Regions from separate parts of the Rahnella aceris genome, predicted to be linked through region 1. Evidence: predicted binding sites of a transcription regulator. Region 1 holds the regulator's gene; each other region holds the start of a gene.
What was found. Region 1 encodes PurR, which represses purine synthesis genes. Its sites were predicted from a motif close to CANGCAAACGTTTGCNTG; they were not measured.
Positions count from the first base shown of each region.

Region 2: GW591_RS03020 (amino acid aminotransferase) is a predicted target of PurR. The motif match lies at 1,772-1,789, and genes of this name have one in related genera.
Region 3: glyA (serine hydroxymethyltransferase) is a predicted target of PurR. The motif match lies at 1,347-1,364, and genes of this name have one in related genera.
Region 4: serA (phosphoglycerate dehydrogenase) is a predicted target of PurR. The motif match lies at 1,513-1,530, and genes of this name have one in related genera.

Region 1 covers NZ_JAADJV010000001.1:1,893,167-1,896,339, reverse strand. The annotation lists gene punC (purine nucleoside transporter PunC) at 1-448, opposite strand, end outside; gene punR (DNA-binding transcriptional activator PunR) at 585-1,490, shown strand; gene purR (HTH-type transcriptional repressor PurR) at 1,527-2,552, opposite strand; gene cydH (cytochrome bd-I oxidase subunit CydH) at 2,806-2,976, shown strand; gene GW591_RS08545 (C40 family peptidase) at 3,142-3,173, opposite strand, start outside.
Region 2 covers NZ_JAADJV010000001.1:674,353-677,525, forward strand. The annotation lists gene GW591_RS03015 (MBL fold metallo-hydrolase) at 1-432, shown strand, start outside; gene GW591_RS03020 (amino acid aminotransferase) at 518-1,708, opposite strand; gene ompC (porin OmpC) at 1,950-3,062, opposite strand.
Region 3 covers NZ_JAADJV010000001.1:142,323-145,495, reverse strand. The annotation lists gene glyA (serine hydroxymethyltransferase) at 1-1,242, opposite strand, end outside; gene hmpA (NO-inducible flavohemoprotein) at 1,575-2,765, shown strand; gene GW591_RS00730 (cytochrome c) at 2,830-3,173, opposite strand, start outside.
Region 4 covers NZ_JAADJV010000001.1:2,710,858-2,714,030, reverse strand. The annotation lists gene GW591_RS12445 (LysR family transcriptional regulator ArgP) at 1-373, opposite strand, end outside; gene rpiA (ribose-5-phosphate isomerase RpiA) at 601-1,263, shown strand; gene serA (phosphoglycerate dehydrogenase) at 1,614-2,852, shown strand; gene ydgU (small membrane protein YdgU) at 2,964-3,044, opposite strand; gene asr (acid resistance repetitive basic protein Asr) at 3,164-3,173, opposite strand, start outside.

The sequences.
Region 1 (3,173 bases):
CAAGTAATGGTGCCAGTGCCGGAGAAAGAGCCACTAACGGCATAATGCTGGCGAAGGTTTTTTTCGCCACATCGGCAGAGAAACGGTCAACAACGATTGCCTGCCAGGTGACTGCGGCGGCACAAACGCCCATCGCCTGTAAGAAGCGCAGGGCCAGAAGGGCGCGTACATTCTCAACCCAGATAACGCCCAGACAACCGACCGCAAACAGTGTCAGACCAAGAAGCAATACCGGTTTACGGCCGATCCTGTCTGACAACGGCCCCCATAACAACTGACCGAGAGCAAATCCGCCGAGAAAAATGCTCAGACTTGCGCTGATCATCCCGGGGCTGGTCATCAGACTGGTTTGCATGGCGCTGAACGCAGGCAGATACATATCAGTGGCTAAAAAGCCCAGCATGCTCAGTCCCGCGAGATAGAGCATAAATCCAAAGGAGGGTTTCATTATCGTCTCATTAATTTATTTATTGCAGATGATGTGATGCAGATTACATACCGGAGGCGGAGTTTAACGCTTTGATAACAGGCTTGTGAAACGCTAATATTTGCACTCTGCTATCAAAAATATTGAAGGCTGAATTATGTGGTCAGAATACGCCCTTGAAGTGGTAGATGCCGTGGCAAGAACAGGTAGTTTTAGTGCGGCAGCGCAAGATTTGCACCGCGTACCTTCTGCTATCAGCTATACCGTCCGTCAGCTTGAGCAGTGGCTGGCCGTGCCGTTGTTTGAACGTCGCCATCGTGACGTGGTACTGACGCCTGCGGGAAAGGTTTTTGTCGATGAAGCGCGGATTCTGACAAAAAAAATGATAGCCACGCGCCGGCAGTGTCAGCAGGTGGCGAACGGCTGGCGCGGCGAATTACGTGTGGCGGTTGACCGGATTGTAAAACCCGCACGGACACGGCGTCTGGTGCTCGATTTCTACCGCCATTTTGCGGACACCGAACTCATTATTCACTCAGAAGTGTTTAATGGTGTCTGGGATGCGCTGGTTGACGGGCGGGCAGACGTGGCGATCGGTGCTACACGCGCGATACCGGTTGGCGGGGGCTTCAGTTTTCGTGACATGGGATTTATGGACTGGCATTGCGTCGTCAGCCCGCAACATCCGCTGGCTCAGTTATCCGGCGCGCTGAATGATGATGAGTTGCGGCCTTATCCTGCACTCTGTCTGGAAGACACCTCCCGGACATTGCCTAAGCGGGATACATGGACGCTTGATAACCAGCGGCGGCTGGTCGTGCCAGACTGGACCTGTGCGCTGGAATGCCTGACCGAAGGCTTATGCGTGGGTATGATGCCGGTTCATCGCGTCACGCCGTGGATAGAACAGAAAAAGTTGCAGGTGCTGACGCTGGAAAATACGTTTCCCGACAGCCCGTGTTGCCTGACGTGGGATCAAAGCAATCCGTCACCCTCGCTGGCCTGGTTGCTGGAATATATGGGCGATACAGAAACCATGAATCAGGAATGGCTGCGTGATTAGAAAAAAACGCCTGCATCTGCAGGCGTTCGATATCTGTTAACGGCGGTAATCGCGGTACGGACCATCGGCTACGGAACGGCGTTCGACCAGTTTCGGATGCACCTCAATGGTCTGAGACTCTTCACGCTTACTGACAATTCTGTCCAGCAACATGGTAAAGGCCATTTCACCCAGACGTTCTTTCGGCTGATGCACGGTTGTCAGCGCGGGGGAGAAGTAACGGGCGTTACGCACATTGTCGTAACCGATCACGGAAATATCCTGAGGAACGCGCAGGCCCAGTTCGTCTGCGGCACAGATTGCGCCCATTGCCATCACATCGCCACCACAGAATACGGCAGTCGGGCGGTGCTTCTGCATCAGAATTTTATGCATCGCCTGATAGCCCGATTCCGGCTCGAAATCGCCCTGAACCACCCATTCGTCACGCAGCGGAATATTGGCTTCAGTCAGTGCTTTCACAAAACCCTGGAAGCGGCCACCGCCGGTATTACGTGCCAGTTGGCCCGGGATCACCCCAATATCACGATGACCGCGTTCAATCAGATAACGCCCGGCCATGTAACCCCCTTCGAAAGCATTATCAATAATGCTGTCGGTGAAGTTCTTACGCGCTTCGCCCCAGTCCATGACCACCATTGGGATCGAACGGTGCTCCTCGAGCATATTGAGCAACTCATCAGGATATTCCGCGCACATCACCAGCAAGCCATCGACGCGTTTTTGCGCCAGCATTTGCAGGTAGGCTTGTTGTTTTTCCAGATTATTATGCGAGTTACACAAAATCAGCGTATAGCCTTTGGAGAAGCAGCTGTTTTCTACGGCTTCAATCACTTCGGCAAAATAGGGCGCTTCGCTGGAGGTGGCAAGCAGACCGATCGTTTTGGTGTTATTGACCTTCAGACTGCGGGCTACAGCACTCGGCGAGTAATGTAACTCTTTGATTGCAAGGAGAACCGCTTCTTTGGTTTCTTCGGCGACGAAACGTGTTTTATTGATGACGTGCGACACGGTTGTAGTGGAAACGCCAGCGCGCTTTGCGACATCTTTAATCGTTGCCATGTAAACAATGACTCCTGAACTCACGTGTTTCAGCACGTTAGCATTATGTTAATCGTTTGCTTGCGTGGATCTCACTGCTGGCTTCTAAAAGGGCAGTGAAATCGTTGGGTGGATTCTTCAGAATGAGGCGTGAAATGCTCTCGGGTGAAATCAACCGGCACACAGGCGTGTTAACCGACAATTTTCTCTTATAATGCAGGAAAGTGGAAGTAAAATTCTCAGGGATACATTGTCATTCAGCACAAGATTTTAAATGTTAATTATGCGAAAATGCGTTGGCACACAATTAGTGTGGCTTAAAAAATGCCACAATTTGATCCGAAAGGGGGGTTTGATGGACAGCAACCTGAAATTATCGTTGATCACCACGGTATGCGCTTTGCTTATGATTATCGCTTTCAGTTTCACTGCGGTGATGAACTGATTCAGTAAGTGATCCGCCATAAAAAAGGGCGATTCCTGTTACAGGAATCGCCCTTTTCAATTTTACGCAGTGGCCGTTACCGCCGATACTCTTCCCTGCAGAAACTCTTCGTTAAATGCTATTCAATGGCTGATTAGCGAAACTTCAGACTTAACGAATTGTTTATTATCGGATCGTTTTCGGCGTCATTACCCGGC
Region 2 (3,173 bases), 1.2 Mb from region 1:
CAGGTACCGGTTATCGGACCACAAAAAGAAGATGAATTCCTGCTGGATGCGTTACCGACCCAAAGCCAGATGTTTGGCCTCGACCATTGTGACCCGCTGACGCCGGATACCTGGCTGGAAGAAGGGGATTCAGTGAGTGTTGGTGAAGAAATCTTATCCGTGTTGCATTGTCCAGGCCATACGCCGGGGCATATTGTCTTCATCAATGATAAAGCGCGAATTGCCGTTTCTGGTGATGTGATTTTCAAGGGTGGCGTAGGCCGCAGTGATTTCCCGCGTGGTGACCATCAGGCGCTGATTCATTCCATCAAAACGAAATTATTACCGCTCGGCGATGACATGGTCTTTATTCCCGGTCATGGCCCGATGTCAGACTTTGGTTATGAGCGTAAAACGAACCCGTTCCTGCAGGATGAAATGCCGGTCTGGTAATTACGTTTGCTGTTTATCAGCAAAAAACAAAAAGCCCGTCAGGATACCTGACGGGCTTTTTTAATTGAGCAACACTGCTTATCTTTTACAGTACGGCGACGATGGCTTCACACAGCGGTGCCATATTTTCGAGCGTGATGCCGGCAACGTTGATACGGCCGGAGTTCACCGCGTACACGCCGAATTCATCACGTAAACGCAATACCTGATCTTTGGTCAGGCCGCTGAAAGAGAACATCCCGTTCTGGTTAATAATAAAGCTGAAATCCTGTTGAGCGCCTTTTTCCTGCAAGGTGCTGACGAATAGCTGGCGCATACGATGGATACGCAGGCGCATATCGCTTAGTTCCTGCTCCCACAGCGTGCGCAAAGCTTCGTTACCCAGTATGGTGGCTACAACCGCAGCACCGTGTGACGGCGGGTTGGAGTAGTTTGCACGGATAACCGATTTCATTTGGCTGAAAGCGCGACCGGCAGTTTCTTCATCGGCTGCGACTAACGTACAAGCACCTACGCGTTCATTGTATAAGCCGAAGTTCTTCGAGTAAGAACTGGCGACCAGCAATTCCTTATGTTTTGCCACGAACAGGCGCAGACCCGCCGCATCTTCTTCCAGACCTTTTGCAAAGCCCTGATAGGCGAAGTCGAACAACGGTAACCAGCCGTTGCTCACCGACAATTCTGCCAGCTGTGCCCATTGTTCTTCTGTAGGATCGATACCGGTTGGATTGTGACAGCAGCCATGGAACAGCACCACGTCGCCTGCTTTCGCTTCGCTCAGGCTTTTCAGCATGCCATCGAAATCAAGGCTGTGATTTGCAGCGTCATAGTAATTGTATTCCACAACTTCCAGACCGGAAGCAGAGAACACACCTTTATGGTTCGGCCAGCTCGGATTACTGACCCACACGCGTCTGGCGCTGGTTTGTGTAGCGATGAAATCCGCTGCGATACGCAAAGCGCCGGTGCCGCCCGGAGTCTGTGCGGTGCGTGCCCGTTTATCAGCAATAACCGTGCTGTCTTTGCCAAACAGCAGTTCCTGTGTACAACGGGCAAAATCAGGCAACCCGTCGATACTCAGATAGGTTTTAGTGGTTTCATTTTCCAACAGGAACTGTTCGGCTTTTTTCACGCTGGCCAGAACCGGCGTTTTACCTGTTTCGTCTTTATAAACACCAATCCCCAGATTGATTTTATTAGAGCGGTCGTCAGCGCGGAAAAGATCGGTAAGACCCAGGATAGGGTCAGCAGGTGCTGCAGTGATTTTTTCAAACATGTCGGAAAATTCCATAGCCTGATATTACGAAAGAGGTCATCAGGGTAACGCCAGCGCCCCCTTTTGCCAACCGTTTGCGGCAAAAAGAAAACAGAGTTGTGAGAAGGCGTGGGAGATTAAAATATTTTATAGGCGAGGGTGGAAAAGCGGTCTTTTCAAGACTCAGAAATGCAAAAGGCAGAGCCGAAGCTCTGCCTTGATATCCACTTTGATGCGCCCGTAAGCGCATCGTTAAGTGATATTAGAACTGGTATTGCAGACCAACACCCACGATGTCGTCAGTGCTGCGACCCGCTGCTTTGGTGTAGCTGTTGTCGTCCAGCAGGTTGATTTTGTAGTCAACATAGGTAGACATGTTTTTGTTGAAGTAGTAGTAAGTACCAACTTCTACATATTTAACCAGGTCAGCATCGCCGCCAGCGTAGGTAGAACCGTTGTTGGTGAAACCGTTCAGGCTCTTACCTTTAGACTGCAGGTATGCGATAGATGGGCGCAGACCGAAATCGAACTGGTACTGAGCAACAACTTCGAAGTTCTGAGTTTTGTTAGCAATTGCATCCGGGTTACCGTAATCGGTGGTGTTACGTGATTCACCGTAGAAGGTTGCCAGGTACAGGTTGTTAGCGTCGTATTTAGCGCCGAATGCGTATGCGTCAGCTTTGTCGCCAGTGCCGTCTTGTTTCTGAGTAACAGTACGGTTAGAAGAGAAGTAAGCACCAGTAATGCTAACACCTGAGTTGCCGATAGCGTAAGCGGCAGAAGTACCCCAGCCGTCACCATTGGAATCAACTGCGCCACGACCATCACGACCTTCGTCGTTTTTGCCCTGGTACTGTACAGCGAAGCTCAGGCCATCAACCAGACCGAAGAAGTTGCTGTTACGGTAAGTTGCCACACCGTTAGCACGACCAACCATGAAGTTGTCGTTGTTCTGGTACATGGTGTCATCGCCATAGATTGGCAATTGGTCGGTGTAGGACATTACGTCGTAGATTACGCCGTAGTTACGACCGTAGTCGAAAGAACCTGCATCACCAAATTTCAGACCTGCGAAGCCCAGACGAGTTTTGTTGCCTTCATCGCCAGCACTTTCTGCATGGTTAGCCTGAACGTTGTATTCCCACTGGCCGTAACCGGTCAGTTGGTCAGTAATTTGAGTTTCGCCTTTGAAGCCGAAACGGACATAGGTCTGGTCGCCATCGTCGCCAGCATTGTCAGAGAAGGTGTGACGTGCGTCAACTTTACCGTACAGATCCAGTTTGTTGCCATCTTTGTTATAGATCTCAGCTGCATTAGCTGCACCAGCAACTAACAGAGCAGGGATTACCACTGCAAGAATATTGCGCTTCATCATTATTATTACCCTCATTGGTTTTATTTGGACACCTGCCACTGCCTAAATAATTCTTTACGGAACTATTCACGAAAGTTTGGTGTCTCCTGTGTCTGAACGCACTATTCCATC
Region 3 (3,173 bases), 1.8 Mb from region 1:
CGGGAAACGTGCACAGATGTCGAGAACTTTCTGTTTAACGCGTTCGATCGTTGCTTCGTCGTTCACGTTGTCCAGCACGTCACAGATCCAGCCAGCCAGTTCGCGCACTTCAGCTTCTTTGAAACCACGACGGGTCACAGCCGGGGTACCGATACGCACACCAGAGGTCACAAACGGGCTCTTCGGATCGTTAGGTACGCTGTTTTTGTTCACAGTGATGTTAGCGCGACCCAGAGCGGCATCGGCTTCTTTACCGGTCAGATTTTTATCGACCAGATCCATCAGGAACAGGTGGTTGTGCGTGCCGCCGGAAACCACTTTGTAGCCGCGTTCCAGAACCACAGCCACCATTGCCTGTGCGTTTTTAGCCACCTGCTGTTGGTAAGCTTTGAACTCAGGTTCCATCGCTTCTTTCAGTGCTACCGCTTTACCGGCAATCACATGCATCAGCGGGCCGCCCTGACCACCCGGGAAGACAGCAGAGTTCAGTTTTTTGTAGAACTCTTCGTCGCCGCCTTTCGCCAGAATCAGACCGCCGCGTGGGCCAGCCAGCGTTTTGTGCGTGGTGGTGGTCACGATGTGTGCGTGTGGAACCGGGTTCGGGTAAACGCCCGCAGCAATCAGACCGGCAACGTGTGCCATGTCAACGAAGAAGTAAGCGCCAACGCTGTCGGCGATTTCACGCATTTTTGCCCAGTCAACGATACCGGAGAATGCAGAGAAGCCGCCGATGATCATTTTTGGTTTGTGCAGTTCGGCCTGACGTTTCACGTCTTCGTAATCGATGTCGCCGCTTTCGTCGATACCATAAGGCACCACGTTATACAGTTTACCGGAAAGGTTAACCGGTGAACCGTGCGTCAGGTGACCGCCATGGCCAAGGTTCATCCCCAGAATGGTGTCGCCCGGTTGCAGCAGTGCGGTATACACCGCGAAGTTTGCCTGTGAGCCGGAGTGCGGCTGAACGTTGGCAAAATCTGCACCGAACAATTCTTTTGCACGGTCGATAGCCAGTTGTTCAACGATGTCGACGTACTCACAGCCACCGTAATAACGTTTGCCCGGGTAGCCTTCTGCATATTTGTTGGTCAGTTGCGAACCCTGAGCCTGCATGACACGCGGGCTGGTATAGTTTTCTGACGCAATCAGCTCGATATGTTCTTCCTGACGAACAACTTCTTTTTCCATTGCTGCCCACAGCTCAGCATCATAATCGGCAATGTTCATTTCACGCTTTAACATCCGCATCTCCTGACTCAACAAACTAAAAATAAACGCCCCTTCCGGGTTCTGCGCCACAGTGTAAATGTTTAAGCGGCCTTCGGATAGGGTCAGTTTGAGGTTTTTAGGCAAACGATTGGCTCCAGATACAGCAAGGCTTTGATCTGCGAACATCTGTCCATAATCAAGGGATAAATATTCACCTGAACATGTACAAATTTCAGCTTTGTGACTCAGCCCCTGTCGGGAAAAGCCCTTACCCCTTTAGGGGGTGTTTACAGAAATAGTGGGTTTATATAAGATGCATTTAAAATACATGTTTAAATAAAATCATCACAGACAAGGTGTTCACCATGCTTGATTCAGCCACTATCGCCACCGTTAAATCCACTATTCCTTTGCTCGCTGCGACCGGTCCGAAACTGACCGCACACTTTTATGACCGTATGTTTGCGCATAATCCCGAACTGAAAGACATCTTCAATATGAGCAACCAGCGCAACGGCGATCAGCGTCAGGCGCTGTTTGATGCCATCTGCGCTTATGCCGCTAATATTGAAAATCTGGCGGCGCTGCTGCCTGCAGTGGAACGCATCGCGCAAAAACACACCAGCTTCACCATCCAGCCTGAACAATACAATATTGTCGGCGCTCACCTGCTGGCAACGCTGGATGAAATGTTCAGTCCGGGTCAGGAAGTGCTGGATGCATGGGGCAAAGCCTATGGCGTGCTGGCGAATGTGTTTATTAACCGTGAAACCGAGATTTATCAGGACAGCGCAGAAAAAACGGGTGGCTGGCGCGGCACGCGTGAATTCCGCATCGCCGAAAAACAACCGCAGAGTGAGCTGATTACCTCTTTCCTGCTGGAACCTGTCGACGGTAAACCGGTGGCCGACTTCCAGCCGGGGCAATATCTGGCGGTATATATCCGCGATGCCTCACTGGAAAATCAGGAAATCCGCCAGTATTCCCTGACCCATGCACCGAACGGCAAAACCTACCGCATCGCGGTAAAACGCGAAGGGCAAGGCGCCGTATCCAACTTCCTGCATAATTTTGCGCAGCCGGGCGACATCATTCATCTTGCTGCCCCGCACGGTGATTTCTTTATGGATATCAGCGATACCACGCCGGTGGCGCTGATTTCTGCAGGTGTTGGTCAGACGCCGATGTTGGGTATGCTCAATACGCTGGCAGAACGCGGACATCATGCGCCGGTACAATGGCTGCACGCGGCTGAAAACGGTGCCGTGCACGCATTTGCCGGTGAAGTGACAAGCGCGCAGAAAAACCTGCCGCAACTGGAAAGCCATGTCTGGTATAACCGGCCACAGGCGAATGATTTACCCGGTGAAGATTTTCAGTATGAAGGGCTGATGGATCTGAGCAAAGTCAGCGCACAGCTGAGCGATCCGGCGATGCATTTCTACCTGTGCGGTCCGGTCGGCTTTATGCAGTTTGCAGCGAAACAACTGCTGGCGATGAACATCAGCGAAGCCAACATTCATTACGAATGTTTCGGTCCGCACAAAGTCCTTTAATCCCTGCACGAAAAGAAAAGGCTGACACAGAATGTCAGCCTTTTTTATTGCTGTTCAGTACAGATTAATGACGACGTCGGCGACGTACAAAGAACAGCGCAATCAGCAGGATAACCACAAGTCCCGCAATGCCCATGCCCCAGTGCGCCAGTTCAAGCAACGGCGAAGGTTTGCCACCTGCACGCAATTCTTTCACGCGGTCAGATGTCACTTTCGCCTGATCGTTACCAAACTGCCGCAACAACTGATTGCTCAGCGTAGCGACCTGCGTATCCGACAGTAAATGCTCAAACGCTGGCATCGCGACATCTTTGCTTTCCGGCCCGCGCTGCACGCCATGCAGAATCGCCATCACCAGGTTGTCGCTGTTCAGGTGCCCGAGCGCTGTATTATTGATCAGCGACGGCA
Region 4 (3,173 bases), 820 kb from region 1:
TCAGGCGGATAGGGGAATCAACCAGCACTGATTTCAGCGCCGGTAACAGCCAGGTTGCCAGACTGTCGGCGTTGACCGCCAGTGAAAGCAGCAGAGGTGTATCATTGCTTTCATTGTTGCTGTCACTGCCAAGCCACTCTTCTTCCAGTAATTCCACCTGATGTAACAAGGCCAGTAATTTCTGTCCCTGTTCAGTCGGCCGGGGTGGAACGGTACGAACCAGCAGCGGCTGGCCAAACAAATTTTCCAGTTGCTTAATGCGCTGAGAGACGGCCGATTGTGTGATGCAAAGCTTCTGCGCTGCGCGCTCAAAACCGCGCTCACGGATCACCGCGTCCAGTGCCTGCAGCGTTCTATAGTCCGGGCGTTTCATCGGAGTTCTGTCCCTTAGATTTAATTTTATCCGAACACTATGCCACAGATTGTCAGGATTTGTGGTGAGGAAAATCTTTGTGTTTGCAGCACAATTGCACTTAATAAGTGTGATCTGGCTGCGGTGTTGTTTATCCAAATTGCCGGGACATGCTTTATAATCACCGGCACTCTTCGTTCCACCGAACTATTCACGCCACTTACGTGTTATCAGACAGAGAAGCCATTATGACGCAGGAAGAATTGAAAAAAGCAGTCGGCTGGGCCGCACTGGATTACGTCACGCCGGGCACCATTGTCGGTGTCGGTACCGGATCCACCGCCGCACATTTCATTGATGCACTGGGTTCCATCAAAGGCCAGATTGAAGGTGCGGTTTCAAGCTCCGATGCCTCTACCGCAAAACTGAAGAGTCTGGGTATTCATGTTTTCGACAGCAATGAAGTGGATTCGCTGGATGTGTATGTCGATGGCGCGGATGAAATCAACGGCTCGATGCAGATGATCAAAGGGGGTGGCGCTGCGCTGACCCGCGAAAAAATCATTGCCGCGATTGCCAAAAAATTCATCTGTATCGTGGATGCTTCCAAGCAGGTTGATGTGCTGGGTAAATTCCCGCTGCCGGTGGAAGTGATCCCAATGGCGCGCTCTTATGTTGCGCGTGAACTGGTTAAACTCGGCGGCCTGCCGGAATACCGCCAGAATGTGCTGACAGACAATGGCAACGTGATCCTTGATGTGCATAACCTGAACATTCTTGATGCCGTCGCGATGGAAAATAAGATCAACAGTATTGCCGGTGTTGTGACTGTCGGCCTGTTCGCCAACCGGGGTGCTGACGTGGCGCTGGTCGGGACTTCTGAAGGTGTCAAAACCGTCAAACTGAAGTAATCAGAATATAAGCAGAAGATCTGGCTGCTTTAGGGCAAGGCAGCCAGCCTAAGCCTCGTCATTGCGCTGTCATAACGCAATGTTATGAAGATGATAATTTTCTGACTGAATCATCTTTTCTTCAAAGGCTTTAATTTGGTGACTTATGTCACATTTCTGTATTTCTCCTCCTGAACGTCTGGCACAGTAAAATTGAACCAGCATGAAATGCTAAAAACCGGCAGGCGTGCTGAGCCTTCTGCTGGGGGGCAGGCAATCGTTTGTATTGATGATGGCGGATTTTTTGTTATGTTGACTGTGAGCAGTCATCTTGCAGTTCGAATTCAGCCAGAAAAATATAGGGTCGGGAAATGGCAAAAGTATCACTTGAGAAAGACAAGATTAAATTTTTGTTAGTGGAAGGCGTCCACCAAAGTGCGGTTGATACACTCCGTGCCGCGGGTTACACCAATATTGAATTTCACAAAGGTGCTTTAGACACGCAATCGCTGAAAGAATCGATCCGTGATGCGCACTTTGTTGGACTCCGATCGCGTACTCAGCTGACTGAAGAAGTGTTCCAGGCAGCAGAAAAACTGGTGGCTGTTGGGTGTTTCTGTATCGGCACCAATCAGGTAGATCTGAAAGCTGCGACCCGTCGCGGTATTCCGGTCTTTAACGCACCCTTCTCCAACACCCGTTCGGTTGCCGAAATGGTGCTGGGCGAAATGCTGCTGATGATGCGTGGCATTCCTGAAGCTAACGCCAAGGCGCACCGTGGTGTCTGGAACAAATTAGCCGTCGGCTCGTTCGAAGCGCGCGGCAAGCGTCTGGGCATTATCGGTTACGGCCACATTGGTACGCAACTGGGGATCCTGGCGGAAAGCCTGGGGATGCGCGTCTTCTATTATGACATCGAAAGCAAACTGCCTTTGGGCAACGCGCAGCCGATTGCCACACTGGAAGAATTGCTCAATACCAGCGACGTGGTCACGCTGCATGTGCCGGAAACAGCCGGAACCAAAGACATGATCTCCGAGTTGCAACTGGCGCAGATGAAGCCGGGCGCGTTGTTAATCAACGCCTCACGCGGTACGGTCATCGACATTCCTGCTCTGTGCAATGCGCTGCGTAACAAACATCTTTCCGGTGCGGCTATCGACGTCTTCCCGGAAGAACCGGCGACTAACAGTGACCCGTTCAATTCTCCGCTGTGTGAATTTGACAACGTGCTGCTGACGCCGCATATCGGCGGTTCAACGATGGAAGCGCAGGAAGGTATCGGCCTCGAAGTGGCAGGCAAACTGGCGAAATACTCTGACAACGGTTCTACACTGTCAGCGGTCAACTTCCCGGAAGCGTCTCTGCCAGCGCACACCGAGAAAGCCAGCCGTCTGCTGCATATCCACGAAAATCGTCCGGGTGTGCTGACCAGCATCAACCAGATTTTTGCGGAACAGGGTATCAACATTGCTGCGCAGTACCTGCAAACCAGCCCAGAAATCGGTTATGTGGTGATTGATGCGGAAACGGATATCAATACGCTGACTACCGCGCTGCAACTGATGAAGGCGATTCCGGGAACCATTCGTGCCCGTTTGCTTTACTGATAAGCCTTTCTGAAACAGACAAAATACCAACCGCCGAAAGGCGGTTTTTTGTTTTATGGCATCAGGGCGTTAAAAAATGTCTGCAGAGGGAATAAAGGGGGGATCAAAACGTCAGAAGTAAAAGGACAGGGTAATCAGACCGCAGAGGATCATTGATGAAAAAGTGATTTCGAACAGGTAGCGGCGCAGCATCATCTGTCAGTACCTCAGGGCAGAAAACGGAGAAAAAAACACCCGGCGAACCGGGTGTTAAATTTTTCAGTCTTGATAAGAGTGAACAGATTCGTTCACAAAGACTTCTTAGTGACTTCTTATGCTGCC